2 regions of the Paenibacillus sp. NN59 genome follow, and region 2 is predicted to be linked to the other one. Evidence: predicted binding sites of a transcription regulator. Region 2 holds the regulator's gene; the other holds the start of a gene.
What was found. Region 2 encodes CtsR, which represses protease genes until heat stress. Its sites were predicted from a motif close to ATGGTCAATAAAGGTCAAACA; they were not measured.
Positions count from the first base shown of each region.

Region 1: the regulator CtsR is predicted to act here: its motif matches at 13,684-13,704, upstream of clpP (ATP-dependent Clp endopeptidase proteolytic subunit ClpP).

Region 1 is NZ_CP199678.1:183,607-200,289, reverse strand. Features, by position in the region: RNA gene ssrA (transfer-messenger RNA) at 390-752, opposite strand; gene smpB (SsrA-binding protein SmpB) at 1,180-1,662, opposite strand; gene rnr (ribonuclease R) at 1,820-4,639, opposite strand; gene secG (preprotein translocase subunit SecG) at 5,224-5,457, opposite strand; gene eno (phosphopyruvate hydratase) at 5,692-6,978, opposite strand; gene gpmI (2,3-bisphosphoglycerate-independent phosphoglycerate mutase) at 7,223-8,767, opposite strand; gene tpiA (triose-phosphate isomerase) at 8,769-9,521, opposite strand; gene ACT89M_RS00925 (phosphoglycerate kinase) at 9,555-10,736, opposite strand; gene gap (type I glyceraldehyde-3-phosphate dehydrogenase) at 10,886-11,893, opposite strand; gene ACT89M_RS00915 (sugar-binding transcriptional regulator) at 12,019-13,044, opposite strand; tRNA gene ACT89M_RS00910 (tRNA-Arg) at 13,541-13,615, shown strand; gene clpP (ATP-dependent Clp endopeptidase proteolytic subunit ClpP) at 13,796-14,392, shown strand; gene ACT89M_RS00900 (stalk domain-containing protein) at 14,652-15,749, opposite strand; gene ACT89M_RS00895 (SIMPL domain-containing protein) at 16,117-16,683, opposite strand, start outside.
Region 2 is NZ_CP199678.1:5,701,992-5,718,674, reverse strand. Features, by position in the region: rRNA gene ACT89M_RS25095 (23S ribosomal RNA) at 1-1,204, shown strand, start outside; rRNA gene rrf (5S ribosomal RNA) at 1,359-1,475, shown strand; gene ACT89M_RS25085 (GNAT family N-acetyltransferase) at 1,682-2,866, shown strand; gene ACT89M_RS25080 (CtsR family transcriptional regulator) at 3,363-3,824, shown strand; gene mcsA (protein-arginine kinase activator protein McsA) at 3,856-4,374, shown strand; gene mcsB (protein-arginine kinase McsB) at 4,403-5,473, shown strand; gene ACT89M_RS25065 (ATP-dependent Clp protease ATP-binding subunit) at 5,670-8,132, shown strand; gene radA (DNA repair protein RadA) at 8,435-9,802, shown strand; gene disA (DNA integrity scanning diadenylate cyclase DisA) at 9,816-10,892, shown strand; gene pssA (CDP-diacylglycerol--serine O-phosphatidyltransferase) at 10,934-11,665, shown strand; gene ACT89M_RS25045 (nucleoside triphosphate pyrophosphohydrolase family protein) at 11,814-12,209, opposite strand; gene ACT89M_RS25040 (PIN/TRAM domain-containing protein) at 12,383-13,468, shown strand; gene ispD (2-C-methyl-D-erythritol 4-phosphate cytidylyltransferase) at 13,571-14,263, shown strand; gene ispF (2-C-methyl-D-erythritol 2,4-cyclodiphosphate synthase) at 14,260-14,736, shown strand; gene gltX (glutamate--tRNA ligase) at 14,770-16,224, shown strand.

The DNA of each region.
Region 1 (16,683 bases), 1.1 Mb from region 2:
AGAGGGAACAAGAATATTTCTTACTATATTATCAATTCTTTAAACATATATTTGGTTTTAACTATTCAAATCCAGAAAGGTATCCTACCTCACTGTATATCCTGCTTGATCAACTACCAGACAAAAAAGAAAAAAATGAGAAGTTTAAAAGCTTTATATAATCTGCAAGAATTAAATGTTTATAAGGAAGCCAACTTGTATTTCAGAAGTATGAGTGATATCGGTGAAGCGACCTCACACGATCACATACTCTTTCTCATTCTTGAAAAACAATTTATATGTAAGTTATAAAAAAAGAATCAGATTGCTGATGTTCCAGCTACCTGATTCTTTTTCACTTGGAGTTACCTAAACGCCTTCAACATAGTACTTACTCATTAAGTACCATCTTGGAGGCGAGGGGAGTCGAACCCCTGTCCGAAGATAACGACACATAAGCTTCTACGGGTGTAGTCACAGTTTTGATGTCACCCGAGTATCGCCCTGTAACCGGCTATACGTTGGGTCAGCCTGATTGTCTTCTTCAGCACACCCCAGGCGGAGATGTGACAGCGTATCCCACTACTTGTTAGCCCCTAGTCCTGTCACATGGGCGATGCAGGGTAGAAGCACGCACACAGTTTCTTAGGCTGCGAAAGCGTAGTTTGTTTGTTGTTTGCCGTTTAATAGGCTTTAGCGTTGATAAAGCGGACGCGTCCCCACTACCCGCTACCCATGCTCGAACTATCCCCGTCGAATCCATAAACGCCCCCTCAATGAAGAAGGGCTCCAGGATTAATCCGTGAATACGGAGCAAAGGTGCTGCACATCTAATCCCTCCAAGGTGAAAAGATGTTTCTTACATACTCGGCATTCCTGTCTGCTACATGAATAATCATATCACAGCCCGAATCACCGATATAGTGCAGATTGCTGGAAAGCAATCCAGTCTACTGAGCGCAGATGAAAGGTTATCCAAACTAGCCAACTAACCACGCCATCAGGCTCAATCGTCTACATATTATACCGCGTGACTCATCGGAAGTAAAGTTTACCCAGCTACAACCGTTGGTTTAATTAATTTACCCACCGGTGCACAAATTTACGCAATCTACAAAATAAAAAAAGCCTCACACTCACCCATACATAGGCAAAATGCGAGGCTCCATCGATTCCGAGTTTGCGAAACGTCGTTCTCTTTTAACGCGCAACCTTCTGCTTCTCGCGCAGTGCACGTTGGATATCACGTTGAGCATCCCGTTTCGCGGCAGTGTCACGTTTATCATACTGCTTCTTACCTTTACCCAAGCCAAGTAGCAGCTTCGCGTAGCCATTACGAATGTAAATTTTCAATGGCACAATGCTGTATCCATCCTGCTTGGATAATCCAAGCAATTTATGAATTTGCACCTTATGCATTAACAATTTACGTGTGCGTGTTGGATCAAGCGGATTATGCCGATTGCCTTGTTCAAAAGGACTGATATGCATATTGTGAATATGAATCTCACCGTTACGAATCGTTGCAAATGAGTCTCCAATGTTCGCACGACCGTTACGAATCGACTTGATTTCTGTGCCGGTCAGCACCATGCCCGCTTCATACGTATCTTCAATGAAGTAATCATGGGAAGCCTTTTTGTTCTGTGCAAGCACTTTGTTCTGCCCATCATTCTTGCCCATGTCCTCACTCCTTCTTCGTAAAATAAACCCGTACCATGCTGTACCAGCATAGCATCCATGTTGCACCAAAAAACCTGTGCCAGACCCTAATTGTAGCAAGGACGGCTGTTAAAATCAAGAAAGAGGCGGCCTGCGCCGCCCCTTTCTGGCTTCTCACTTACTTCTTTTTCTTCCGAACAAAAGCGGCTGTCCCATTCCCGGCCCCGCCTTTGTTTTTCTTACGTTTACGGCGTGGTGCTCCGCCTTCTTGCGCGCCGCCCGGTGTAGCATTTTCCCCGATAAAGATACCGCTAGGTGAGGTGTTCTTACGTTTACCTCCGCCTTTGCCACCTTTACCGCTACCGCCCTTACCGGATTTGAAGCTTCCTTCTCCACGGCCGCTACCATTTAGGCTATTTCCTTGGTTACGTTCACCTGATCCACTATCCTGACCAGCCGGGGCAGAGCTATATCCGCCTTTACCCGAACCAAAACCAAAGCTTACCGCACCTTTACCACGACTACCTGAAGCGCCTGTGCCTGCACTTGCATCACTCGCACGACGTTCACCTTTCGGTCTGCCGCTGCCTTTACCAGCAAACCCACCTGCTGATGAGCCTGCGCTTGCTCCGGCATTTGCCGCTCCACCACGGCCACCGCGGGCACCTTTACCACTCTCTTCTGCAGATCTGCCGCCTCGGTCACGTTTACCGCCTGAACCAGCAGCTGCAGCACCGCCTTTTCCGCCACGGTTTCCACCGAAGCCACCTTTGGCTCCGCCTCGGCCGCCGCCGCTACCAGGACGACCACCTTTACCACCGCGAGCACCACGATCGAAACCACCATCCCGTTCTCGGCGAGGTTTCATATCGACCATTTCAAAATCAATCGTGTACTCTTCCATACTCACACGTGCTACGCGAATTTTCACTTCGTCACCGATACGGAATACTTTGGATGTACGCTCACCAATCAAAGCCATATGCTGATCATCAAAATGGTAATAGTCATCTGTCAGCGCGCTAAGTCGAATCAGACCTTCTACCGTGTTCTCCAGCTCAATAAACATACCGAAGCTGGTTACGCTGCTGATGATGCCTTCGAACTCTTCGCCGACCTTGTCGAGCATGTACTCGGCCTTTTTCATTTTCTCCGTATCGCGCTCCGCTTCCACCGCCACACGCTCGCGTTCCGAGGACTGCTGGGCGATATCCGACATCCGGCTTGCCAGATACTCTTGGCGATTCTCCGGTAATGCCCCGTTGTTCTCGATCACTTCACGAATGACCCGGTGAATGACCAGATCGGGATAACGGCGGATCGGGGATGTAAAGTGACTATAGAACTCTGCCGCCAAACCAAAGTGACCGGACATTTCCGAATCATATTTCGCCTGTTTCATGGAACGCAGCATCATCGTGCTGATGACCGTCTGCTCTTTCGTACCGTTAATATCCTCCAGTAGTGATTGAAGCGCCCTTGGATGAATGGAATTACCACGCCCTTTGACCTGGTGTCCAAAATTCGCCGCAAAAGCGAGGAAGTTTTGCAGTTTTTCCTGATCCGGGTCTTCATGCACACGATAGATGAACGGCACTTTAAGCCAGTGGAAATGCTCCGCTACTGTCTCATTGGCTGCAAGCATGAACTCCTCAATGATTTGTTCTGCAATGGAACGCTCCCGTTTCACAATATCCACCGGTTTGCAGTTCTCATCGACGATGATTTTGGACTCTTCAAAATCAAAATCCACCGCCCCGCGGCGCATACGCATCGCACGTAGCTTCAATGCAATCTCTTTCATCAGGTGGAAATCTTCCACCAAGTCTTTATAACGTTCAAGCAACTCCGGCTCTTCGCCTTCCAGGATTTTGCGTACGTTAGTATAGGTCATACGTTCCTTCGTTTTGATAACACTCGTGAAAATGTCGTGCTTCACAACCTTCATCTGGTCGTTAAACTCCATCTCACAGGACAACGTCAGACGATCCACCTGTGGGTGCAAACTACAAATTCCGTTCGACAGACGTTGTGGCAGCATCGGGATAACCCGGTCAACGAGATACACACTGCATCCGCGGTTATATGCTTCCTGATCCAGTTTGGAGTTCTCACGCACGTAGTAACCTACATCGGCAATATGCACGCCCAGACGGTAGTTGCCGTTCGGCAGTTTTTCCACGTTAACCGCATCATCCAGGTCTTTCGCATCCTCGCCATCAATCGTAACGATGTTCAGACCACGCAAGTCGCGGCGTCCCTGCTGAATAATCTCTTCATCTGTAATGGAATCAGGCGCCTTCTCCGCTTCTTGCATCACCTCATCCGGGAAAGCTTCAGGTAACTGATGCTTGCGAATGACCGATAAAATATCAATGCCTGGCTCATCCTTGTGACCCAAAATCTCTATAATTTCACCCTCAGCGGCTGCACGGCCTTCCGGGTAACTGACAATCTTGGCAACAACCTTCTGTCCATCTACAGCACCGGCAAAATTCGTACGCGGGATAAAAATATCACGATTAATCCGTTTATCGTCCGGAATGACAAATCCGTACACTTCGTGGCTCTGAAAAACTCCTACAACTTGTGTAATTGCACGCGTCACAATCCGTACAATTTCACCCTCCAGACGTCCACCGGACGGCCCTTGGGACGTTACTTTCACAAGCACAATATCACCATTCATTGCACTTTTCATATCATTGGCATGGATATATACGTCCGGGTGTTCGCGGTCTTCTGGAATCAGAAAAGCAAACCCCTTCGCATGCGCCTGCAAGCGCCCACGCACCAGATTCATACGTTCTGGCATACCATAGCGGTTGTTACTGGTCAGCAAAATTTGGCCGGATTCCTCCAGCGTATTCAGCATAATCAAAAAGGCTCGGAAATCAGCAGCATCTTCAATCTGAAAGTGCTGTTCCAGCTCCTGATAAGTCATCGGTTTATAAGCGGTCTCCCGCATGAAGTCAAGCAATTGTTGTTCGGTTATCATTAGTTTTCACCTCGGGAAACGTAAGAGTATAGTCTGATCTCTTCTCTTTATGTATCGGAATTCTTGCCGTGTTCGTACAGATACCACATAGTAAAATGCGTATGATTACCGCGCCCTTACTATCTCATACCCTAGTATACACGAATTCAATCCAGCCCATCCGTAGCTACCCAAAAAAGACCCTTGGTCTCTTAACGTTCCAAGCTAGCCGTTTGAGTCTGCTCCTTCAAACAGTTTATGCAGTATGTGATATGCCCGATCTGATTTAAATTAGCATTTAGAAAATTAGTTTCACCACAAATCTTATCTATACGTTTGAAGTATTAATCACAGGATTTTTACATCTCGCCGGGGCATACCTGCCTGAAATGGGTCTCTAAAACAGTAAGGGGGAATCGAACAGAAGTTACAAGCAAAATGCAGTATCCCTCAATTTCATGAAGGACTAGATGGCCTATATAGCAATATAAATGGAAAACTTTGGAGCAATAAATTTCTACTAAAAAACCTCCGTTTCTGCACGAAACGAAGGTTTATCCGTTAAGCCATTGGCTTCAGCTATTCGGTTTCTTGCTGACTGCTAGTTACTTCGAAACGATCGTAACAATAACAGCCAAAATCATAAATCCTGCACCCAGTACCACCGTTGCACGTTGCAAGAAAAGATCCAATCCGCGCGCTTTCGTTTTACCGAAAAGATGTTCCGCACCACCGGAGATGGCACCCGCCAAACCAGCGCTTTTCCCGTGCTGCAGCAATACTACAGTGATTAGACCGATCGAGAAAACAACGAGCAGCAATTTCAAAGCAATATCCATTCTTTCCACCTCCTACCCATGTGGGCATAACATCTGACCATAAAAACAGTTACTTTAATTGTAGCATAGCTATAGGTGTGATACAAGTAGTACACCACACCCTATTTCCCTTAAATTTCAAAATTGGACACCAAGTATTCATATAACTACTACATCCACACTCTACAGCACCATATATAATCATAAAAAAGACAAGCCGGTTACCCGGCTTGCCCGAAAAGCTGTGTACACAGCTTATTTTTTGAGGTTGTAGAAACCTTTAAGACCATTGTATTGAGCAAGCTCATCCAATTGATCTTCGATGCGAAGCAATTGGTTGTATTTTGCGATACGGTCTGTACGGGAAGGAGCACCCGTTTTGATTTGACCCGCGTTTGTTGCAACAGCGATGTCAGCGATTGTGCTGTCTTCAGACTCACCGGAACGGTGGGAGATTACAGCTGTGTATCCTGCACGTTTAGCCATTTCGATTGCATCGAATGTTTCAGTCAGGGTACCGATTTGGTTTACTTTGATCAGGATGGAGTTACCGATACCTTGCTCAATACCTCTAGCAAGACGCTCAGTGTTCGTTACGAACAAGTCGTCACCAACGAGTTGTACTTTGTCACCCAATTTTTCAGTGAGCAATTTCCAACCATCCCAGTCATCTTCGGACATACCGTCTTCAATCGTGATGATTGGGTACTTCTCAACCCAAGAAGCCAGAAGGTCAACATACTCAGCGGAAGTGTAAGATTTACCTTCACCAGCCAAAGTGTATTTACCATCTTTGTAGAACTCAGTGGAAGCAACGTCCATACCCAAGAATACGTCAACACCTGGTTTGTAACCAGCTTTTTCGATTGCTTCGATAATTGTAGTGATTGCTTCTTCGTTAGAACCCAGGTTTGGTGCGAAACCACCTTCGTCACCTACAGCTGTGTTCAAGCCTTTGGAGCTCAGTACGGATTTCAGGTTGTGGAAGATTTCTGCGCCTACGCGAAGAGCTTCTTTGAAGCTTGGTGCGCCAACTGGCAATACCATGAACTCTTGTACGTCGATGTTGTTGTCCGCGTGCTCACCACCGTTGATGATGTTCATCATTGGTACTGGCAATGCTTTCGCGTTGAATCCACCCAGGTAAACATACAGTGGCAATTCCAGAGCATCAGCAGCAGCGCGAGCTACAGCCATGGATACAGCCAGGATTGCGTTTGCGCCCAATTTACCTTTGTTTGGTGTACCATCCAAAGCGATCATCAATCTGTCGATACCCAGTTGATCCAAAGCATCCATACCGATTACTTCTGGAGCGATGATTTCATTTACGTTTTTAACAGCTTGCAGAACGCCTTTACCGAGGTAACGGGATTTGTCACCATCGCGAAGCTCAACTGCTTCGTGGGCACCAGTGGATGCACCAGATGGAACGATTGCGCGTCCGATTGCGCCGGACTCCAGGTATACTTCAACTTCAACTGTAGGGTTACCGCGGGAGTCGAGGACTTCGCGAGCGTACACGTCAGAAATAATAGTCATGAGTGATAATCTCCTTTAATTTTGAATTTATTAAAAATTAGGACCACTTGTGTTTCCCCTTATCCACTACATCAGCAGAATCGTCTTCCGATCGCTGTTATCCCCGGATTCCTTTGAACTTATTCTCATAAGTTGGAATCCTAGTGATAAAGGCGAACGCTCACGCTTCTTCAGACCATTTCTGCTGCCTCCGTTCAGGGGCAAACGCCAAACTTCCCAATTTCATATATGTTGGCTGTGCAACTTACTTACGGGTAGCAATAACGGATGTTCCCGTCATCTCTTCCGGTTGTGGCAATTGCATCAGGTCAAGAATGGTTGGCGCGATATCGGCCAAAATTCCACCTTCACGCAAAGTTACATTTGGATCAGTTACGATAAATGGAACCGGGTTCGTTGTGTGAGCTGTGAACGGACGTCCTTGCTCATCAAACACCATATCCGCGTTACCATGATCCGCAGTGATCAGCACTACGCCGCCTTTGGCAAGTACCGCGTCTACAACGCGACCCATGCACTCATCCGTCACTTCAACCGCTTTAATGGTAGGCTCCAGCATACCGGAGTGTCCAACCATGTCAGGGTTAGCAAAGTTCAGGATAATCGCATCGTGTTTATCCGCTTCAATCTCACGGACTGCTGCATCGGCTACTTCATAAGCGCTCATCTCCGGTTGCAGGTCATACGTCGCCACCTTAGGTGAGTTAATCAGCACGCGAGTTTCGCCTGGAAGCTCTACATCACGGCCGCCGCTGAAGAAGAAGGTTACGTGCGGGTACTTCTCCGTTTCTGCAATACGCAGTTGTTTTTTGTTATTCTGTACCAGCACTTCACCCAGCGTATTGTCGAGGTTTTTAGGCGAGTAAGCCACATAACCTTCAACTGTTTCGCTGAACAACGTCAGGCACACAAAGTGCAAGCCTACAGGGAACTTCGGCCCACGATCGAAACCGCGGAAATCGGAGTTCGTGAATACTTGCGACAACTGGATTGCACGGTCGGGACGGAAGTTCAGGAAGATGACGGAATCGCCACTCTCTACCAGACCTACCGGCTCACCATCCGCTTGAACGATAATCGTTGGTTCAACGAACTCGTCAAATACGGATTTCTCATACGATTCTTCAACCGCTTTGAGTGGATCAGTGTATTTCGGTCCATCACCGTAAACGATGGCGCGGTAAGATTTCTCCACACGCTCCCAGCGTTTGTCACGGTCCATAGCATAGTAGCGGCCTTGAACCGTTGCGATTTTACCTACACCCACTTCATCAATCTTAGCGATCAGCTTCTGCATGAAGTCTTTACCACTATCCGGCATAACATCACGGCCATCCAGGAAGGCATGAATGTATACTTCATTCATTTCTTCTTTTTTAGCCAGATCCAGCATCGCGAACAAGTGGTCGATGTGACTATGTACGCCACCATCGGACAACAAGCCGTAGAGATGAAGCTTTTTACCGTTCTGTTTCGCTTCGCGCACCGCTTTGACAAGTGTTTCATTGTCATAGAACTCGCCGTCACGAATCGATTTGGAGATACGGGTCAAATCCTGATATACGATCCGGCCGGCACCAATGTTCAAGTGACCTACCTCGGAGTTCCCCATTTGTCCTTCCGGCAAACCTACAGCCTCACCGCATGCAGTCAAAGTTGTGTGTGGGAACTGGCTCATGTAACGGTCATAGTTCGGTTTTTTGGCTTGCGCTACCGCATTGCCTTCCACCGTGTTACGCAGACCGAAGCCATCCATGATGATCAGTGCTACAGGTTTTGGAGCTGTCATCTTACTTCGCCCCCTCAACAAGCGCGATGAACGAAGCCGGCTGCAAGCTGGCACCGCCAACAAGTGCGCCGTCGATGTCGCTTTGTCCGAGGTATTCTGTTACGTTTTCCGGTTTCACGCTGCCGCCGTATTGGATACGAACCGCATCTGCAACCTGCTCGTTGTACAGATCCTTCACCAATGTACGGATGTAAGCAATAACTTCATTCGCATCTTGGGATGTAGAGGATTTACCTGTACCAATCGCCCAGATTGGCTCATAAGCGATAACCACTTGTGCTGCTTGCTCAGCAGTCAGACCAGTGAAAGCTGCTTCGGTTTGCACTTTACATACGTCTTTTGTTTGGTTGGCTTCGCGCTCTTCAAGCGTTTCACCAAGGCAGAAGATTGGAGTCAATCCATGACGGAATGCTGCATGCAACTTTTTATTGACAGTCTCATCGGTTTCCGCAAAGTACTGACGGCGCTCCGAGTGACCGATAATCACGTAATCAACACCCAGTTCTTTCAGCATGATACCGCTGATTTCACCAGTGAATGCACCGTTGTCTTCGAAGTGAAGATTTTGTGCACCGATTTTGATGTTAGTGCCTTTCACAGCTTCTACCAGGGATGGCAGGTTTGTAAAAGGTGCGCAGATTACTGTTTCTACGCCTGCGACTTCCGCTTTTCCTTTAACTTCCTGAATAAAGTCATTGGATTCGGAAACCGTTTTGAACATTTTCCAGTTACCCGCGATAATTGGTGTTCTCATTGGTTTCAACTCCTTCATGCTATAGCTTAAAGCTTACTTGTCGTTCAATGCAACTACGCCTGGAAGCACTTTGCCTTCCATGAACTCGAGCGATGCACCGCCACCTGTGGAGATGTGGTCCATTTTGTCAGCCAATTTGAACTTCTCAGCTGCCGCTGCAGAATCGCCGCCGCCGATTACTGTGTAAGCAGATGTTGTAGCACAAGCTTCTGCTACTGCACGAGTACCGTGGGAGAATGGCTCGATTTCGAATACGCCCATAGGTCCGTTCCATACAACCAGTTTGGAGTTTTTAACAACGTCAGCGTAGATCTCACGTGTTTTAGGACCGATGTCGATACCTTCCCAATCTGCAGGAATGTCGCCAACTTCAACGATTTTTGTGTTTGCGTCTGCACTAAAGTCGTCAGAGATTACGATATCCACTGGCAGGTAGAAGTTTTTGCCCAGTTTTTTTGCTTTTTCGATAAAGCCCAGTGCTACATCCAGTTTGGACTCATCCAGCAAGGATTGACCTACTTCGTGGCCTTGAGCTTTCATGAATGTGTAAGACAGACCACCACCGATGATTACGTTGTCTGCAATGTTGAGCAGGTTGTCGATCACATCGATTTTGTCTTTTACTTTGGAACCACCGATGATTGCTGTGAAAGGACGCTCAGGGTTGGAGATTGCTTTACCCAACACATCAAGCTCTTTTTCCATCAACAAACCGGACACTGCTGGAAGCAAGTGAGCGATTCCTTCGGTCGAAGCATGTGCTCTGTGAGCTGCGCCAAATGCATCATTAACGAATACATCAGCGAGTTCAGCAAATTGTTTTGCCAGTTCCGGATCGTTTTTCTCTTCGCCTGCGTGGAAACGAACGTTTTCAAGCAACAATACGTCGCCATCGTTCAATGCCGCGACTTGAGCTTTAACCGCTTCACCTACGGAATCATCCGCTTTAGTAACCGGTTTACCGAGCAATTCAGACAAACGCTCAGCTGCTGGTGTCAAACGCATGGATTCTACAACTTCACCTTTTGGACGTCCCATGTGGCTCGCCAAGATCACTTTTGCACCTTTTTCGATCAGGAAGTTGATCGTAGGCAGTGTTGCACGAATACGTTTGTCATCTGTAATTTTACCATCTTCGAGCGGCACATTGAAATCTACACGGACAAATACCCGTTTTCCATTCAATTCGATATCGCGTACACTTTTTTTGTTCATCTCTATTTCCTCCGCACCCATGTATTTGGTGAACCTTTCAAGAGCTGAATCCCTTGTCAGTCCTGGTGTTCATGAGAAATTAACTAAATATCCATATATAAAGAGCGGAAACAATAACAATCTGTTTCCGCTCTATGTTATTACAGATATTACTTGATCATTTTTGCAAAGTGCTCCAATGTGCGAACCAATTGAGCTGTGTAGGACATTTCGTTGTCATACCAAGCTACAGTTTTAACCAGTTGTTGGTCGCCAACAGTCAGAACTTTAGTTTGAGTTGCATCAAACAGGGAACCGAAAGTGATTCCTTGAATATCGGAAGATACGATTTCGTCTTCAGTGTATCCGAAAGTTTGTGGATCGGAAGCTTCTTTCATTACTGCGTTAACTTCTTCAGCAGTAACTTTTTTGCCCAGAACAGTTACAAGCTCAGTCAGGGAACCAGTAGCTACTGGTACACGTTGAGCTGCACCATCCAATTTACCTTGCAGTTCAGGGATAACCAGACCGATTGCTTTAGCAGCACCAGTTGTGTTAGGAATGATGTTTTCAGCTGCTGCGCGAGCACGACGGAAATCACCTTTAGGGTGTGGAGCATCCAATGTGTTTTGGTCGCCAGTGTAAGCGTGAATTGTAGTCATCAAACCTTGAACGATTCCGAATTTGTCTTGCAGTGTTTTTGCCATAGGTGCCAGGCAGTTTGTTGTGCAAGATGCGCCGGAGATTACAGTTTCAGTACCGTCAAGAATCTCATGGTTTACGTTGTAAACGATGGTTTTCATGTCGCCAGTAGCTGGTGCGGAGATAACAACTTTCTTAGCTCCACCTTTCAAGTGTTTCTCAGCTGCTTCTTTCGTTGTGAAGAAACCAGTACATTCCAGAACGATGTCTACACCCAGGTCTCCCCAAGGCAGTTCTTCAGGGTTACGGTTAGCAAGTACTTTAACTTCTTTGCCGTTTACTTTGAAGAAACCATCATGTACTTCAACATCGCCATCGAAGCGACCTTGAGTTGTATCATATTTGAGCAAATGAGCCAGCATTTTAGCGTCAGTCAAGTCGTTGATTGCTACAACTTCAATGCCCTCTACATTTTGAATACGGCGGAATGCCAAACGACCAATACGTCCAAAACCGTTAATACCTACTTTAATCATGAGTAAGTTCCTCCCAAGTTTTGATTAGTTTTTTATGAAACTATATATTCAAGACAGACGGTGAAGTCCGTCAAGACAACAAGAGTTATGTTCAAAATAAAACCATTTCATCTCTGGTAACGATGTTATTCCATTTCTGCAACGATGACTTCGGCCGCAGCCTCATCAATAATCAGAATATCTTCCTGTCCGAACCGCAGTACGGAATGGATAGCAGCTGCCTTGCTTTTGCCGCCCGCAATACCGATGACCACATCTGTGCGTTCGATATCCTGAAGCCGCATACCCAGTGTAAGCATGGTATGTACCACCTCACCCTGATCATTAAAGTAATACCCGAAGGACTCCGATACGGCCCCCTGCTCCTGAAGTTCGTCGATGATCTCAGGTGCAAGCTTGCGTCTCTTCGCCATCTCCACAGCATCACCAATGCCATGAATTACGATGCGCGATTGCCTGATTAGCTGTAAAATCTCCTGAACACCCGGGTCCTGGATCAGCGATTCATAGGCATGGTCACTAAGCAAATCCGGTACATGCAGGAGTTTGTATTGAGCCCCTGCCCGCTTTGCCATTGTCGATGCAATCGTATTCGCCTGTATTTCCAGGCTTTCTCCCAATCCGCCTCGTGCTGGCACAAACCAGACACCCTTCAGCGAAGTAGGCGGTGTGAGTTGTTCTGCAACACCTGCCGTTGTTGATCCGCCTGTAACGGCGACAACGTCGTTGTCATTCATGATACTGCCGAGAGCCTTCGCTCCGGCTCTTCCAAGTTCCCTCTTGGCAAAAGGAGATACGTCCGAATCGCCAGGAACTACAACTACCTTTTGCAGACCGTAGGCTTGCTTGATTCGTTCTTCCAGCTCGGATAATCCGAACAGCTCTTTCGCGACAGGTTCTAACTGCTGCAGCAGATTATAACCCGCCTCGCTGATCTTCATCCCTGCACTGTCAATTTCGATAAGTCCCTGAGCCTTTAACAGATCGGTCTCAGCTCTCAGAACCCGCTCGGTCATCTGCATGGAATTTGCTAACGTCCTCCGCCCAATCACATCCGATAACATGATCTGGTGCAAAATCGTATAGCGTTTCTTCAAGACATCCATGAGATCGGGCAGAAGCTGCTTTTGCACTTCCAAGATCGTTCGCATGCTTTCCACTCCCGCAAGCTTCATGTTCCAAGCTTTCTGCATGGCCTTAAAATGTCCCGGGTTAACTTTTTAGGTCCCACGTTCATTCTACCTAAAACTGACGCGAGATGCAAGTGTTTCGATTGCTTATTTCGACAGGTTAGCAGGCGTTTGTACGCGCCTATTTTCACAACCTTTACACATCGAGATAAGGAAATGAGGATCTCACACCATATATAGAAGAAGTGCTCACATAACATCTATATCTTGCTGTGTTTCATTTTCATAGGGCATGTCCAAAACCTCTAATAGCATGTACCGAAATACAAGCTTTATCCATTCTTCTTCATCATGATCATTTCCGAATCAATTCAAACCACCTGCAGAATAGCTCGAACCTTTCATGGAGGAACGTGAGCCCTATCGCGCTAAGGAAAACCACACCATGTTCATGCAAAGCAACTGCTTGCAATTCACCAGTGCATAAGCTATAATCATTATTGCTGTCACATAATTTGCGCCCGTGGTCCAATGGATATGACGTAGGCCTCCGAAGCCTGAGATCCAAGTTCGATTCTTGGCGGGCGCGCCACTACATTTTTAACAGCTCATAATGCATTTAACCAACGAAACCGGAAAGGTTTCTTTTTTTTCAAACTTAGTTTGACTTTCTTTGACTTTTTGTTTGAGATTGTTTATGATGTGGTTAATACGGTAACAGTTTAAATATAAACACCCATTTAACATTTACATTTCCGAGGAGGTTTTTCACGTGAGTTATATTCCAATGGTCGTTGAACAGAGCAACCGGGGTGAGCGCGCCTATGATATTTATTCCAGATTGCTGAAGGATCGTATCATTTTCCTTGGCAGCGACGTGAATGACGTTGTTGCGAATGCCATCATGGCACAGATGTTGTTCCTGGCAGCGGAAGATCCGGAGAAAGACATTCACTTATACATCAACAGCCCAGGCGGATCCATCACAGCGGGGATGGCAATTTACGATACAATGCAGTTCATTAAACCGGATGTATCTACGATCTGCGTAGGTATGGCGGCTTCCATGGGTGCATTCTTGTTGAATGCCGGTGCAAAAGGCAAACGTTTTGCGTTGCCAAACAGTGAAATTATGATTCACCAACCTCTTGGTGGTGCACAAGGTCAAGCGTCGGACATCGAAATCCGTGCACGCCGCATTCTGAAAATGCGTGATACCTTGAACCGCATCATCTCCGAGCGCACTGGTCAACCCCTGGAGCGTATCGAAAAAGATACAGATCGTGACTACTTCATGAGTGCTGCTGAAGCAGCCGATTACGGTATCATCGATAAAGTAATCCAAAACGTAGGCTCCCAAGGCATCTAAGCTTTAGCTGCCTGGAGACAACGAGAATAAGCGCAGGGCGGGCATCACCTGAATTTAGGTGAGCACGCTCTGCGCTTTTTAATTATAACAGGCAATATCACCACCCGGTCGTGGGGTATATTGCCTGCATAAACCAGAAGCCCCCGTCATTCTTGCTTCGACGGAGGCTTCCGGTTTATTATTTTTCACGAAGAAACGGTATAAGTGCTCTTGACTTGAATTTAATTTATTTTATGATTTCATCTAACCTAATACGAACTTACTTCTCCGAAGCTACGTTGCTGAATGGTGCGGTTCCTTTAGGCAGAATATCCTTGTAAGTGAACTTGAATTCAGGGAAGCCCTCCGCATATGCTGTGTACTCATACAACTGGAAGAATACCACTGCACCTGTTGGCGTCACGTAGAAATCCTGATCTTTGTTAAGGCCTTTGTAGCCACTCAAGTATCCCGTGTTCGCTTTCAGTTGCTCGCCAACCTTTTTGCTGATCGTTTCACGCATCGACTTGCTATTAGCAATTACATCATCCAGTGTCAGCTCTTTGCCAGTGTCGAGTGCAAACGTGTGACCTGTACGGTAAGTCATACCGTGTGCGCCTGCATAGTCCTCATAACGTTGAGTGATCAGACCCAGTACGCCGTTCTCATTGTAACTCACCACATACGAAGCTTCGAATGCATATGGACGATTTGCAGTTGCTCCACCAAATTCAGACGTTTGTTTTTTGAACGCCGCAACAGCGGTGTCTACTTCATCTTTGAGCACCTTGTTAATCGCAGCTTCTGCCTCTTTGCTCGCCAGTCCGCTCACTTGCGGGTACTGCACATCCACCTCAGCATTTTTAACGGTTACATTCGCTTTGGTCGATTTCACCTGTACGTTATTTTGTTTCACCTTGCTCAGGGTCAGTGTTTTGGTTTTGGCATCCCAGCTACCTTGTACACCCAAATAATCTCTCATTGCAGAGAACGGGATGTACAAACGACCCTGGATCAACTTTGCTTCCACTTGAGGATAAAAACCATTAATATACACGTTCGGCTGTCCATCCATCAAACTAACAGTCATTGCATTGTTCGCTGCAGTTACGGTATATGACTTTGTTTTTGCATCATATTTCAATGTCCCGCCTGCTACATCCTTAACTGCTGTCAGCGACACCCATGTAGATCCACCTTGGAGCAACCCTTTTTGCGTGAGGGTTTTACCGCCTGATTTCAACGTTACTTCAGCCGGTGCAGTTACTTTGGAAGATACGGATGCTGCTTGAACCGATTGATCCATCCACGCTGTACTTCCTCCCATAATTACACCTGCTGCCAATAATGCACTCGTCCACTTTTTCCATGTTTTCATCTGTAAAACTCCTCTCTAATATTTCATTTAGGTTTAATGCGTATGTAAATTTAATTAGATTTCATAGGCCATACGCTTGCCTCTTTATTATAATTAACCCTTTTTCGGAAAGGTTTACAGCTCCAGTTACAATGTTGATGAAAATCGTACGATATTAATCGCAGAAAATGAACGTTTTGTCACGAACAATGCTACAAAAACGACATGATTCGACCATCTCTTAGACAGGTAACACAAGTACTTTCTGACCCTCGCTTCCTCAAAGCCAGCATGTGCAACAAAAAAACACGGCCCCGAAGGACAGTGCTTTTGTCATTTTTATAAATTCTTAATATTTAATATTTTATCCCGTGATGTGCAAAATTCCTTACTTCATCTCATACGTGATATTCAGAACGGTGCTTACTTTGACCTGACCAGCCTCAATCTGTGTACCTGCATCTGATTCACTCTTCGCTTGCGACATGAGCTCTGATGCATAGAACACAGGAACATTAGCATCCGGCTGACTTACCGAAAGAACAGTACCCAGCTGACGTTTAACCGCTTTAGCGATCGCTCCTGCTTTCACATCTGCATTAGCTACCGCCTTAGCAATCACTTCGGATTCGTATTTCTCCGGATTCTCTACTGTAAAGCGTACATTTTCGATGTTGTTGGCACCCGCCTGGGATGCGGCATCCAGCAATTCACCAATCTTGTCCATATCACGATATGTCACTGTCAACGTGTGATGTGCTGTGTAACCTTTAATTTTCTGTCCATCTTTTTCGCTATACGTGTAGTTTGGTTGCACATAGAATTGACTGGTTTGAATATCATCTGCACTGATCTTCCATGTGTTTTTCAGCAAATTAGTAACCTTTTGGATCTTAGCAGCATTTGCCTTCTGTGCTGACGCCGCAGTATCGGCAGTACTGTTCACACCGATGGA
Region 2 (16,683 bases):
AAATGACCCCGTAACTTCGGGAGAAGGGGTGCCCCGGTAGTGTGAATAGCACGAGGGGGCCGCAGTGAAAAGGCCCAAGCGACTGTTTAGCAAAAACACAGGTCTGTGCGAAGCCGTAAGGCGAAGTATACGGGCTGACGCCTGCCCGGTGCTGGAAGGTTAAGGGGAGTGGTTAGGGAGTAATCCCGAAGCTGTGAACCGAAGCCCCAGTAAACGGCGGCCGTAACTATAACGGTCCTAAGGTAGCGAAATTCCTTGTCAGGTAAATTCTGACCCGCACGAATGGCGTAACGACTTGGGCGCTGTCTCAACGAGAGATCCGGTGAAATTTTAATACCTGTGAAGATGCAGGTTACCCGCGACAAGACGGAAAGACCCCATGGAGCTTTACTGCAGCTTGATATTGAATTTGGGTACGATCTGTACAGGATAGGTGGGAGCCTTTGAAGCGTGAGCGCCAGCTTGCGTGGAGGCACCGTTGGGATACCACCCTGATCGTATCTAGGTTCTAACCTGGTACCGTAAACCGGTGCGGGGACAGTGTCAGGTGGGCAGTTTGACTGGGGCGGTCGCCTCCTAAAGAGTAACGGAGGCGCCCAAAGGTTCCCTCAGAATGGTTGGAAATCATTCGAAGAGTGCAAAGGCATAAGGGAGCTTGACTGCGAGACCTACAAGTCGAGCAGGGACGAAAGTCGGGCTTAGTGATCCGGTGGTACCGCATGGAAGGGCCATCGCTCAACGGATAAAAGCTACCCTGGGGATAACAGGCTTATCTCCCCCAAGAGTCCACATCGACGGGGAGGTTTGGCACCTCGATGTCGGCTCATCGCATCCTGGGGCTGAAGTAGGTCCCAAGGGTTGGGCTGTTCGCCCATTAAAGCGGTACGCGAGCTGGGTTCAGAACGTCGTGAGACAGTTCGGTCCCTATCTGTCGTGGGCGTAGGAAATTTGAGAGGAGCTGTCCTTAGTACGAGAGGACCGGGATGGACGTACCGCTGGTGTACCAGTTGTTCCGCCAGGAGCACCGCTGGGTAGCTATGTACGGACGGGATAAGCGCTGAAAGCATCTAAGCGTGAAGCCCCCCTCAAGATGAGATTTCCCAGTATGTAAGACCCCTTGAAGACGACGAGGTAGATAGGCTGGGGGTGGAAGTGCAGCAATGCATGGAGCTGACCAGTACTAATCGGTCGAGGGCTTATCCAATAGCAAGTTTTAAATCGCGTACGTTTCGTTTCGAATCTAGTTTTCAGAGAACAACACTCTGAATGGTGAAATGAAAATCGGTACATCACGGAATGTGTGTATGATTTTCAATTCCAAAATGGATATGGAAGAAGCTATGCTTCGACCAATCGCGTTTGGTGGCGATGGCGGAGGGGTTCCACACGTACCCATCCCGAACACGACCGTTAAGCCCTCTAGCGCCGATGGTACTTGGACCGCAGGGTCCTGGGAGAGTAGGACGCCGCCAAGCGAAGAACCACTGCCGATGTAATTCGGTGGTGGTTTTTATTTTATATATTAAAATTCAGAAGACATTATGATTTAGGAGATGTGAACGTTACATCTCTTGTTTGACTTTAAAGGGAACCTCTGAGACACTCAAATGTAAGAAAAGGGCACAAGCAGCCTTTTGTACAGAATGAACTTACATTAGAAGAAAATGAGGTGCAGATTAGTATGGAACTTCGCAAATTAACGATCGACGATTATGAGGCTTGTATGGCGCTCTCCGAGTATGCTTTTCAATTTAAATTAACAGAGGATCAGTTGGAGAGGCGGCGCCAGGAATTCGCTAAGCATAATGTATTGGGGGTTTATGCGGATGGTCAGGTTGGAGCCAAGTTGCAGATTATTCCTTTTCAGACCTATATCCATGGAAGGTCCTTTGAAATGGGTGGAATCGCGGGTGTAGCCACATGGCCGGAATATAGACGTAAGGGCTGGGTAGCAGGATTGCTGAAATACGCACTAGAAGAGATGAATCGGAATAAACAAAGTGTATCTTTCCTGCATCCGTTTTCGTTTTCTTTTTATCGAAAGTATGGCTGGGAAACCTATGTTGAATATAAGAAATACAAATTGTCTACGGCTCAACTGCCTGCCAAGCAACTGACACCAGGCACGATCAAACGTGGTAATGCTGAGCTTGCAGAATTGAAGCAGGTGTATGACGCTTATGCAGCGCGCTATAATGGGACTTTGAATCGTGATGATGCGTGGTGGGAAAATTCCGTTTATGTCAAAAAAGGAAGCCAGCGTGCTGTATACTATGATGAGGCAGGAGTGCCGCAAGGGTATGTCCTCTACGAAGTCAAGGAAAGTAAGTTTACCATCGGTGAGTTCATTCATTTGAATGAAGAGTCCAGACGAGGGCTTTGGACGTTCATTGCTAATCACGATTCCATGATTGACGAAGTAACTTTACAGGCACCTGCAAGTGATCTGCTTGCATTTCAATTGGACAATCCACGGATTGGGCAAGAGGTAGTGCCTTACTTTATGGCACGAATCGTGAGCGTGGAGCAGTTCATTTCGCAGTACCCTTTTGCCAGTCAAGACTCGCCCGTACAGATTTGGCTTGACGTCGAAGATGCTTACGCTCCGTGGAACGAAGGTGTATGGGAATTAAACGTGGCAATGAACGGAACCGCTTCAATATGGAAAAAGGCAAAATCGGATGGCGAAGGTCAGCTGAATCAGCCGATTCGTCTCAGTATTCAATCCCTTTCAGCCGTGTTAATGGGTTATCGTAGACCCGCAGAGATGGCACAGATCGGTAGATTGGAAGGGCCAGTGAGCGCTATCCAAGCGTTGGAAAAGGCAGTTCCCAAACGTGAAACCTATTTGCTTGATTTCTTTTGAGCGACGATCTATATCGAGTACGACTTCATTCCAACAGATATGAAGCGCAATTGGAAGCAATGAGAACTTCTCCCGATGTCCGGGAGAGGTTTTTTTGTGTCAGGCGAATATTTCGTGTAAAATCGTAAAAAATGAATAGTGCCCCCACTTGGCAAAACAGTAAAATATGCTATAATGTATATAAAGTCAAAGAAAGTCAAAGTCAACTCAAGGTTAAATACGTAGGATTATATTTCTGGAATACGTGCTATTTACCTATGATATGACGTTAGCTTTCTTACTGTTCTCTGATGAAAAGTACCGTAAGTCGGAACACATCATTGGAAGATCAAGGGGATATTCAAGGACCTTCGTGCTTCCTTTGTTCTCCTGTTTAACACTTGTATCAGCAAGATTCGCTGTTTCTCTGAGTGGTTAAATGGGTGGAGAAGGTGTACTCTGTGGGGGGCGTGTGGTCCTTATTGACTTAACGTTTCAGACAGTGGAGGATGATTGGATGCGTAATATCTCTGATATTATTGAACGATATCTGAAGGGTATTTTGCATGAAAGTCCCGAAGGAATGATTGAGATTCAGCGTAATGATCTGGCAGATCAGTTTTCATGTGTACCTTCCCAGATCAATTATGTCATCAGCACCCGTTTCACTCTTGAAAAAGGGTATCTCGTCGAGAGTAAACGTGGCGGTGGTGGGTATGTTCGTATACAACGCATTGAATTACCTGCCCAATCGGCGCTGCACAACCATCTGCATCACAGTATTGGTGACGAGATTGGACAGACTGCTGCGGAAGGCTTGATTTATCAATTGGAAGAAGCGCGTTTTTTAAGTAAGCGGGAAGCCGGGTTGATGCGTGCGGCTGTGTCGAGAGAAGTTCTTATGGTCAAACTTCCTTACCGGGATCAAATTCGTGCCAGAATGTTGAAGGCAATGCTAATATCTTTGCTCGGTAAATGAAAACTATCGGGATCAAAGGAGGTACATCTATATGCTGTGCCAAGAATGTAACAAACGTCCGGCTACACTTCATTTTACGAAAATTGTAAATGGCGAGAAGACGGAATTTCATATTTGTGAATCATGTGCCCGAGAGAAGGGGGAGATGATTCCTGGAACAGCAGGAGGATTCTCTATACACAACCTGTTATCAGGAATACTCGATTTTGATCCGGCAGGCAAAAGTTCAGGTGCTGCTCCTGCTAAAACGCTGCAATGTGAAGAATGTGGCATGACGTATGCTCAGTTCAGCAAAGTTGGTCGTTTTGGCTGCAGTTCCTGTTATAAATACTTTGACAGCCGTCTGGACCCTTTGTTCAAGCGAGTGCATGGTAGTACATCGCATGTAGGTAAAGTTCCTGCCAGAGCAGGCGGGCGTATTAAGGTGAAACGGCAAATTGCCGATCTGAAGCAAAATCTGCAGCAGAGCATTGCTCAAGAAGAGTTCGAAGAGGCCGCTCAGATTCGTGACCAGATCCGGGAACTTGAAAAAGAAATAGCTCAAGAGTAAAGTTTGTCATAAGTAGGAGGGAAGCATGATGCCTAATCTGCGTTTTACAGAGAAGGCGCTCAGTGACTGGATGCGCAGTGATGCAACTGATTCGGAGATCGTAATCAGCAGTCGTGTCCGGATCGCACGTAACCTTCAGCATATCCCGTTTCCAATGCTGGCTTCGAGTGAGCAATCGGAAGAGGTGCTGAATAAGCTGAGCGAAGTACTTCAGTACGATGACGTACACGCCTTTGGTGATTTTACTACACTCGATCTGATCGATATTGACGAACTCGACAAGCGTGTGCTGGTGGAAAAACATTTGATTAGTCCGAGTCTGGCAAATGAATCGACCAACGGAGCCGTAATTCTTAGTGAGGATGAGTCGGTAAGTATTATGATCAATGAAGAGGATCATTTGCGTATCCAGTGCCTCTATCCGGGGTTCCAGGTCAAAGAGGCCTGGGAGAAAGCTTCCGCTATAGATGATGCTTTTGAAGCGCACGTGGATTATGCGTTTGATGATCGCAGAGGGTATCTGACCAGTTGTCCAACCAACGTTGGAACAGGTGTCAGGGCATCGGTTATGATGCACCTTCCCGCATTGGTTATGACTCAGCAGATTGGCCGTATCCTCAGTGCCGTGTCTCAAGTGGGATTAACGGTGCGAGGGATCTATGGAGAGGGTAGCGAGGCGATGGGCAACTTGTTCCAGATTTCCAATCAGATTACACTTGGACAGACGGAGCAAGAAGTGATTGACAACCTCCACGGTGTTGTTTTACAGATGATTGGTCATGAGCGTACCGCAAGAGAACGGCTCATTACTGATTCCAGACTGCGTATTACGGATCGAGTGATGCGTTCCTACGGGATTTTGTCTCATGCAGCGATTGTAGATACGAAGGAAGCAGCGCAACGTTTGTCGGATGTGCGGCTCGGCGTAGATCTTGGTTTGTTGGAAGGATTATCGATTCCAGTGATGAATGAGTTGAATGTAATGACTCAGCCAGGTTTTTTACAAAAAACATTTGGGGATATGCGTACAGATGAGCGCGACATCTACCGTGCTCAGTTAATTCGTGATACGATCAATGCAGCTAAAAGTTCTGGTTAAACCTTCCTTTAAGCGTTAATATGGGTTTCATGCCGCATCTGCGGCTTTTATATAATAAGCTTCCATCTAGACTGAAGCTACCAATGATTTTATTCGCAGCATGGCTGCAAACAAAAGTGATATGAAGAATAACGAAGGGGCATTCAAATAGAATGGAATCCCTCGTTTTATCCAAAACCATGGAGGTGCAGGAGATATGATGTTTGGAAGATTTACGGAACGGGCCCAAAAGGTGCTCGCACTCGCGCAGGAAGAAGCTGTCCGTCTCGGTCACAATAACATCGGTACGGAGCATATTTTGCTCGGCCTCATTCGTGAAGGTGAAGGCATTGCTGCCAAAGCACTGATCGGCCTGGGACTCGGATTGGAAAAAATTCAGGATGAAGTAGAAACGCTGATTGGCCGTGGCCAAGAGCAACCTACGAACATTGCATATACGCCACGTGCGAAAAAAGTAATTGAATTATCGATGGATGAGGCGCGTAAACTCGGCCACACCTATGTTGGCACAGAACACATTCTTCTCGGACTGATCCGTGAAGGTGAAGGCGTTGCGGCACGTGTGCTCAATAACCTTGGCATCAGCTTGAACAAAGCACGTCAGCAAGTACTGCAATTGCTCGGTAGCAGTGAAGCAGTTTCCAGCCACAACGGCACACCTGCCAATGTAAGCACACCAACGCTGGACAGCCTCGCTCGTGATTTGACGGCGTATGCCAGAGAGAATAACCTTGACCCGGTTATTGGCCGTAGCAAGGAAATTGAGCGTGTGATTCAGGTATTGAGTCGTCGTACCAAAAATAACCCGGTATTGATCGGTGAACCGGGTGTAGGTAAAACAGCAATTGCCGAGGGGCTTGCCCAAAAAATTATTGCAAACGAAATTCCCGAAACATTGCGTGATAAACGTGTAATGACGCTGGATATGGGTTCGGTTGTTGCTGGAACCAAATATCGTGGTGAGTTCGAGGATCGATTGAAAAAAATCATGGATGAGATTCGTCAGGCGGGCAACATTGTCCTGTTCATTGATGAGTTGCACACACTGATTGGTGCGGGTGGCGCAGAAGGCGCGATTGATGCATCGAACATCTTGAAACCGGCTCTTGCTCGTGGAGAATTACAGTGCATCGGTGCAACGACACTGGATGAGTACCGCAAATATATCGAGAAGGATGCTGCGCTAGAGCGTCGTTTCCAACCGATTACAGTGGATCAACCATCACCGGAAGAAGCCATTCAAATTTTGCATGGTCTGCGTGATCGTTACGAAGCGCATCACCGTGTGAAAATTACGGACGAAGCGATTGTGCAAGCTGTCAAATTGTCGGATCGGTATATTACAGATCGTTTCTTACCGGATAAAGCGATCGACTTGATCGATGAAGCAGGATCAAAAGTAAGATTGAACTCCTATACGATTCCGCCAAACCTGAAACAATTGGAGAGCCGTCTGGAAGATATCCGTAAGGAAAAAGACGCCGCGGTTCAGAGTCAAGAGTTCGAAAAGGCAGCGGCACTGCGTGATACGGAACAAAAAATCCGTGAAGAGCTTGATACAACGAAAAATCAATGGAAAGAAAAACAAGGTCGTACCGATTCCGAAGTCACTCCGGAGGATATCGCTCAAGTGGTAGCCAACTGGACAGGAATTCCGGTGAACAAGCTGAAAGAAGAAGAGACACAGCGTCTGATGAATCTGGAGTCCATTCTTCATGAACGTGTAATCGGTCAGGATGAGGCTGTTAAATCGGTCAGCCGCGCCGTTCGCCGTGCACGTGCAGGACTTAAAGATCCAAAACGCCCAATGGGTTCATTCATCTTCCTCGGTCCTACCGGTGTAGGTAAAACCGAGCTGGCTCGTGCACTTGCTGAAGCAATGTTTGGTGATGAAAATGCCGTAATCCGGATTGATATGTCCGAGTATGGTGAGAAACACTCCACAGCACGACTGGTCGGAGCGCCTCCAGGTTATGTTGGATACGAAGAAGGCGGACAGTTGACAGAGAAAGTTCGTCGCAAACCGTACTCCGTTGTCCTGCTGGATGAAGTGGAAAAAGCTCACCCCGAAGTTTTCAACATCTTGTTGCAAGTACTGGAAGATGGTCGTCTGACGGATTCCAAAGGCCGTGTTGTTGACTTCCGTAATACACTGATCATTCTCACATCCAACGTGGGTGCAGAAGCGATCAAACGTAATTCTACTCTTGGATTCACAGCTGTTGTGGATGCAGGTGCAGATTACGATAATATGAAGGGCAAAGTGATGGATGAGCTGAAGAAAAGCTTCCGTCCTGAGTTCTTAAACCGGATCGATGAAATCATCGTATTCCACTCGCTCGAAGAGAAACACATTGCTGAGATTGTTACTCTTATGAGTGAGGACCTACGTAAACGTCTTAATGAGTACGAGGTGGATTTTGAGCTCACAGATAACGCTAAGGCTTTCTTGGCGAAAGCTGGCTTTGATCCTGCTTACGGTGCACGCCCACTTCGCCGGGCGATCCAGAAGCACATTGAAGACAAATTGTCTGAAGAGTTGCTTACAGGTAATGTGACTAAAGGGGATTCCTTACTCATCGACGAAGAGAATGGTGCATTGTCTGTAACGAAAAAGGAAGCAGCCGTTCCATCCAATGAGGAAATTGAAACAAAATAAATATGATGTATGTGGCTGAATGAATTCAGCTACCCGCATATATAGAACCTCATATATAGAACCTCCCTGGCTTTGGCCGGGGAGGTTTTTTCGTATGTACGAATTATAAAGGGATGTGTGAAGATTTGATTGAGATGAAGCGATATTGATGAGGAACATGTGTAAAGTTTGCGATAATCCTTTACGAAAAATCTCAAACAATGGTAAACTTTTAGTATCCCTGTATGTCAGGGCAACGAGTAAATTTTGTCGAATAATGCAAAATGCTGCTATAAAATAAAAAAATCAATAGGAGTGCTGAAGTGGCCAAAGTAAAAACTAAGTTTCAATGTACGGAATGCGGCTATGAAGCCCCCAAATGGTACGGGAAATGTCCTGGCTGTCAGTCCTGGAATTCGATGATAGAAGAAACTGAAACGGTAGTCAAAACACAAGGAAGAAATTCTCCTCTGTTTGACAGTAAAGATAAACCGCTTCCTATCATAGATATAGATAGCGGTCAGGAGCCGCGTGTACAGACTGGAATCGGTGAACTGAACCGTGTATTGGGCGGCGGCATTGTGCCAGGTTCGCTTGTTCTGGTGGGGGGCGACCCGGGGATTGGAAAATCAACATTGATGTTACAGACTTCTCATGCGCTGACCCACTCGGGGCTACGCGTGTTATATGTGTCTGGAGAAGAATCCGTAAAGCAGACGAAGCTGCGCGCAGACCGTCTTGGTGCACTTTCGCCGGAGCTGTATGTGCTCTGTGAAACCAATATGGAGCGGGTTGAGGAAGCGGTGGATCAGATCCAGCCGCATTTTCTTGTCATCGATTCCATTCAGACCGTATATCTGCCCGAAGTTACCAGCGCACCAGGAAGTGTAGCACAGGTAAGGGAATGTACGTCTAGATTCATGCGGATTGCGAAAGGCCGAGGCATTGCAACGGTTCTTGTAGGGCATGTTACCAAAGAAGGTGCCATTGCTGGTCCGCGTATGCTGGAGCATATGGTGGACTGTGTGCTTTATTTCGAAGGAGAGCGGCATCATACGTATCGTCTCCTTCGTGCGGTGAAGAACCGTTTCGGTTCTACTAACGAGATTGGCATATTTGAAATGGGGGAAGATGGCCTTCGTGAAGTCGGTAATCCCTCCGAGTTATTTTTATCTGAACGTCCACTAGGGGTAGCTGGATCTACCGTTGTGGCGAGTATGGAAGGCACACGTCCGATGCTTGTAGAATTACAGGCTTTGATTTCCACGACCCACTTCCCTTCTCCTAGGCGGATGGCAACAGGTATCGACCATCATCGATTAAATCTAATTATAGCGGTGCTTGAAAAACGCATGGGTATGTTCCTGCAGACACAGGATGCCTATCTGAATGTCGCTGGTGGGGTGAGGCTGGATGAGCCAGCGGTCGATCTGGCTGTGGCAGTTAGCATTGCCTCCAGCTTGAGAGATGTGCCAACCAAGCCGGATGATGTCATCTTTGGCGAGATTGGCCTGACCGGTGAAGTTCGTGCCGTATCCAGGGCAGAACAACGTGTGAAAGAAGCCGCGAAGCTGGGCTTCAAACGAGTTATTTTACCAGAAAAAAGCTTAAAGGGCTGGAAACATCCTCGCGGGATACAACTGATCGGTGTGAATACCGTGGCAGATGCACTAGCGGTTGCTTTAGATTAGGGGGCATAACAAGATGAAGGATTCAAGCCAACTGGACAATATGAATGATTTGTTAAGGCTGATCGCACCAGGTACACCTTTCCGCGAAGGTCTGGAAAATGTGCTACGCGCCAAGACGGGCGCACTGCTTGTTGTAGGATACAGCCCTGAAGTAATGGAAGTGGTGGATGGGGGATTTTCGATTAACTGTGATTTCTCCCCGAACTACCTGTATGAGCTTGCTAAAATGGACGGAGCCATTATTCTGAGTGAGGATTTGAAGCGGATTTTGTATGCCAACACACAGCTGATTCCGGACTCATCCATCTCTTCCTCAGAGACAGGCATTCGTCACCGGACCGCAGAACGGGTGGCAAAACAAACGGGTAAGTTAGTTGTTTCCATCTCACAGCGCCGGAATATTATTACCCTGTACCAGGGAACACTTCGATATTCGCTTAAGGAAATCGGGGTTATTTTGACCAAAGCCAATCAGGCGATTCAAACGCTCGAAAAGTATAAAGCGGTGCTCAAGCAATCCCTCACGAATCTAAGCGCTTCCGAATTTGAGGAACTCGTTACGATTCCCGAGGTGGTTAATGTTATTCAGCGCACAGAAATGGTACTGCGGATCAAAACCGAGATTGAACGTTATATCGATGAGCTAGGTAATGAAGGAAGGCTCATTTCGATGCAAATGGAAGAGCTCGTGGGTACTACAGAGGAAGAAGCATGGTTGCTGTATAAAGACTATGCTCGTGATGACAGCGATGACAAGATTCGCGAAATTATCGTGGGATTAAAAAGATTGTCGGACGATGAGTTGCTTGATGCACATCATATTGTACGGTTGCTTGGCTATCCTTCATCTGCGGCAACTTCTGAAGATTCGGTTGCCCCGCGCGGATATCGGGTATTGAATAAGATCCCTCGTCTGCCTAATGTAATTATTCATAACTTGGTAGATCAATTTGAGCAATTACCTCATGTCATCATGGCAACGATTGAAGAACTCGATGAAGTGGACGGCATTGGCGAGGTTCGTGCCCGTACCATCAAGGAAGGTCTCAAACGTCTGCAAGAGCAGATGTTTATTGACAGACAGATGTAGAGATCGCTTATAACGGCTTTTTATGGATGAGGTGAAACAACATGTTAACCAGATTCATTCCAAATCTTTTTACCTTAGGTAATCTGTTTCTGGGTATGCTGGCCATTTTGCTGGCAATCAACGGAAAGTATAGCTCGGCCGCGATTATGGTTATCGTTGCGATGCTGCTCGACGGTCTGGATGGACGGGTGGCCAGAGCACTGAATGCACAAAGTGAATTCGGCAAGGAACTTGATTCCCTATCGGATATGGTTTCATTTGGTGCGGCGCCTGCGTTGATTATTTTCATGGTGTCTTTTCAGGATTCCATGCCGATCTTTGCCTGGATCGCAACGGCGGCTTTTCCGATCTGTGGTGCGATTCGTTTGGCGAGATTTAACGTGCGCCCGGGCATTCCGGGGTATTTCACAGGCTTGCCCATTCCCGCTGCAGGCGGTGTATTGGCTACGCTATCCCTGTTTCACAAAGATATCGGACCCATTAGCATGATGATTGCTACGTTGCTGTTGTCTTATCTGATGGTCAGCTCACTGAAATATCCCAATTTCAAAAAAGTCGGACTACCCCGCAAGGCGATCTGGATCGCTCCGTGGGTTGTGTTACTTGCGGTTGCACTGGCTGTTTTATTCCCGGATCAACTCTCCAAGCTGATTTTTATTCCGCTGGTGTTATATGCCCTATATGGTATGAGATACAGTGTAAGAACGGCAGCTTCTCGCAATCGTGCTAAGAAACGCAAGGACAAGAAATCATCGCGATCTTCTGACAACTAAAATGGGTAGGGTACGTAAGTACCAACCACTCGGCAAACTCTAAGGTCCCTATGAGTTCAAAAAAAAGCACGTACACTTCCTAACAAGGAGTGTACGTGCTTTTTGCTTGTATTCTTTGATATATGACGAAGTAGCGGGGACGGATTAGCTAAGACAGATTAAACATCCCAAGCGTCGAACATTTCTGTGATTCGTGATTCACGACCTCTTCCATGTTGATGTCCAGAAGATTGCAGAGTGCAGACATATAGAACAGGTTCCGCCCCAACTCGGAGCTGATCACCTCTTTGCAATTCTCACACAATTCACCTTCCACATGCGTTTCCAGCAGGCCCTTGGCTTGAGAAATATCACTCTCGGGGGCATATTTCTGTTTGGTGGCGTGCAGCTCAATACAGCCGCATTCGGTAATGGCTTTGGACACAGCGCGGTTAACAGAGGCTCCGGCTTGTCCCGTTTTGGACAGTACATCAATCAGGCTGCGATGGCGCAGCAACAGTTCGGAAACTTGATCCTGAAAAGCCTGTAAACTTAGCGTACTCATTTTGCCACTCACCTCGGGATATGAATTGAATTCATTATATGCCAATAAAAGTCTCACTTTCAACTGATGAGCACAACATTTCCAAAAACTTCATGCTGACGCGATTAGGTTTTCGATAATTGGATCATACTGGATATGAAAATGAAGAATGATTTGAGGAGGTGCAGGAACTCATGTGGAGAAAAGGCATTTTAACTTTTACTGGATTGTGCGGCGCATGGTTCGGGTACACGGCTTATCATCTGGCAGGCAAGTCCATTCCTTGGATGGCTGAATGGATTCAATCAGCGGGACTGCTGGGTGCGGGTGTATCAACACTGCTGGGAGCAGTACTTTTTATGTCCGTATGCACGATCGGTGGCACAATGATGGCCAACAGATTAAACAGTGGTATCGATTCTTTAGCCAGGATACCCATGAACGAGCTCGCTGCTGGCGCGGCAGGCATCGTGGCTGGACTGCTCGTAGCCTTACTGATGTATCCTTGCTTGGCTTGGCTCGGAACCGCAGGAGAGGTGCTGCAAGTGGCCCTCACGGTGATCGCTGCATATTCGGGTTATAGCTTGGCTATGGCCAAGAAAGACGATCTGGCGGCATTCTGGAAGTCAGGACGATGGGGCCACCCAGAGCCTGAAGAAGAGCGAAGAATGGAAGAACATAAAATTTTGGACACCAGCGTCATTATTGACGGCAGAATCGCAGATATCTGCAAAACCGGGTTCATCGAGGGCACGATTGTTATCCCGGAATTTGTACTGGAAGAGCTGCAACATATTGCAGACTCATCAGATCTGCTCAAACGCAACCGCGGGCGCCGTGGGCTGGACATTTTGAACAAAATCCAGAAGGAGCTTGATGTACAGGTATTGATCTACGAAGGTGATTTCGAGGAAATTTCCGAGGTGGACAGCAAACTGGTGAAGCTTGCCAAAGTACTACAAGGGAAAGTCGTAACCAACGACTTCAACCTGAATAAAGTCTGTGAACTCCAAGGGGTATCCGTACTGAACATCAATGATCTCGCGAATGCGGTGAAACCGGTTGTGCTGCCAGGTGAAGAAATTATGGTGCAGATTATCAAAGACGGCAAGGAGCACGGCCAAGGCGTAGCCTATTTGGATGATGGAACGATGATCGTGGTTGAAGGTGGACGTGAGTATATCGGCATGATGATGGAAGTTCTGGTGACCAGCGTGCTGCAGACGTCTGCGGGACGAATGATTTTTGCCAAGCCGAAACTGTTGGAAAAAGCCCAATAAAAGCGGTATGATGGGTAGTGTATCGTTGTACGATGATGGATATCGAAAGAGATATGAATTGTCGCCCGGCGATAAACTGACAGACAAGGCAGGGATTGCGGCATGGATAAAGGGTGGGGCGTTGTCATTGTGGCGGCAGGCCGGGGAACCCGAATGGGAACGACCGAGAGCAAACAGTTTTTGCTGCTGCAGGACAAGCCCGTTTTCATACATACGCTTGAAGTATTTGCGGCTCTGGACGAGATCCGTGAGATGATTCTGGTTACAGGTGTTGCAGATGTTGAACGATGCCTGGAATGGGTAAAAGAATACCAACTGGAAACGCGTGTCCGCGTGATCCCCGGAGGGAAAGAGAGACAGCATTCGGTTCATGAAGGCCTTCGGGCGCTCAGCACCGATGGGGTTCTCGTTCACGACGGGGTGCGTCCATTTGTGACCCGTGAGCAGATTAGAGAATGTATGGCTGCCGCCGAATCAGGCGAAGGTGCTGTGCTGGCTGTGCCTGTGAAGGATACGATCAAACAAGTGAATGCGGAAGGTATCGTTACAGCGACGCCGGATCGCAGCAGTCTGTGGAGCATTCAAACCCCGCAGGCTTTTCGTCTTTCTTCCCTGCTGGAGGCTTACCAATCCGCGGAACGTGACGGGTTTCTGGGGACGGATGATGCCATGCTGGCTGAGCGCCAGGGAATGTCGGTTAAGGTTGTGGAAGGCAGTTATACCAACATCAAACTAACAACACCGGAAGATTTACAGTATGCCGCGTTTTGGCTTGAGGGAGAGAAGAAGCGATGATACGTGTAGGACAAGGGTTTGACGTGCACCAATTGGTGGAAGGTAGACCGTGTATTATTGGCGGGGTAACCATTCCTTATGAGAAGGGGCTACTGGGTCACTCGGACGCAGACGTGCTGTTGCACGCAATCAGCGATGCTATTCTTGGCGCGCTGGCACTTGGGGATATCGGCAAGCATTTCCCGGACACTGATCCGGAATTCAAGGATGCAGACAGCTTGAAACTACTGGAGCATGTATGGCAACTTGTGAAGGATCGCGGCTATAAGCTTGGGAATATTGATTCAACGATTATTGCCCAGAAGCCAAAGATGGCACCGTATATCCCGCAGATGGCGGAAGTCATTGCTAAAGCGCTGGAAGCGGATGTGGCACAAGTGAACGTGAAGGCAACAACAACCGAGCAATTAGGTTTCCCTGGACGAGGAGAGGGAATTGCCGCTCAATCCGTTGTATGCCTGGTACGTGTGTGATATCATCAATCAATTAGAGACGGAGGGAATCATATGAGCACAGAAATTCGGGTGCGCTACGCACCAAGCCCAACGGGACACCTGCATATCGGGAACGCTCGTACGGCGCTGTTTAACTACTTGTATGCCAAACACAATAACGGAAAATTTATCATTCGTATCGAAGATACGGACGTGAAGCGCAACATTGCGGGCGGAGAAGAAAGCCAGCTGAAATACTTGAAATGGCTCGGCATCGAGTGGGATGAGAGTATTGATGTAGGCGGAGAATACGGGCCGTACCGTCAGACGGAACGTCTGGATCTGTATCGCAAATATACGCAGGAACTGCTGGACAAAGGCCTGGCTTATCGTTGCTACTGCACGGAAGAAGAACTCGAACAGGAGCGCGAGGAGCAGTCGGCTCGTGGAGAGACCCCGCGTTACTCCGGCAAACACCGTGACCTGACACCAGAGCAGATCGAGGCATTTGAAGCGGAAGGCCGCGTGGCGAGCATTCGTTTCCGTGTACCGGCAGATCGCACATACACATTCAACGACATGGTTAAAGGTACAATCTCGTTCAACAGCAAGGAATCAGGCGACTTTGTCATTGTGAAAAAAGATGGCATTCCCACGTACAACTATGCCGTTGCCGTGGACGATCACTTGATGAAGATCTCCCACGTGCTACGCGGGGAGGATCATATCTCCAACACGCCGCGTCAGCTGATGATCTATGAAGCGCTTGGCTGGGAGCCGCCGCAATTCGGTCATATGACGCTGATCGTGAACGAAAACCACAAAAAACTGAGTAAACGCGATGAATCCGTAATTCAGTTTATTGAGCAATATGATCAGCTTGGCTATCTGCCAGAAGCGATGTTTAACTTCATCTCCTTGCTTGGCTGGTCGCCAGAAGGGGAAGAAGAAATCTTCTCACAAGAGCAGTTGATCTCTATCTTTGATACGAAACGTCTATCCAAGAGCCCGGCCGTATTTGATACACACAAGCTGGCGCATTTGAATAACCATTACATTAAAAATGCGGACCCTGCACGGATTGCCGAGATGGCTATTCCGCATCTGCAAAAAGCAGGACGTCTACCTGCGGAGCTGTCATCTGAACAAAAAGAGTGGGCATATACGCTCGTACATCTCTATCAGGAGCAGATGAATGCGGCATCCGATATCGTGGAACTGTCCGAAGTGTTCTTCCGTTCCGAAGTTGAACTGGAAAGTGAAGGCGCTGCGGTACTTGCTGAAGAACAGGTTCCAACTGTGCTGAAGGCATTTGCAGATAAAGTACAGGCAAGTGATGAATTCACGCCAAGCAAAATGGCTGCTTTGATCAAGGAAGTGCAGAAGGAAACAGGCTTCAAGGGTAAACAGCTCTTTATGCCAATCCGCGTTGCTTTGACTGGACAGACCCATGGACGTGATCTCAATCAGACTATCGTGTTGCTGGGTCGTGACACTGTCATCGAGCGTTTGCTGGCACGAGTGTAAGTATTCATTGTTCAACTGATGCCATTCAATTCTGCTGGTTGTCAGTGCGAAGGCTTTTCGCTATAATAGCAACACAAGGTTGAATTGTCATAATACGTTCATATAGAACAGCAAAGACCGGGAGAAGTAAGCTGATCCGGACAGATCCAGAGAGGATGGCCCCGCGCGTGAACAGAGATTACTTCTGCTCAGCGAGTGGTGGCTGCGAGTCATCCACTGTCCAGCAGTCTGAAATGCACCCGTGAGCTGCACCGTCGAATCCGGCCCCGCTTCTATTCATTGGATAGAGGAAAACGTCAGGATAGATGGCGACGACTGGTTCCCGTTACCGAGCCGCCAGAGGGCCCATTCCTTTTATTCAAGAAGAGGAATGAGCCAAGCAGAGTGGGACCGCGACTAACGCCTCTGCAGCTTCGTGCTGCAGGGGCGTTTTTTGTCTAGCGAGTGCGCAAGTATACT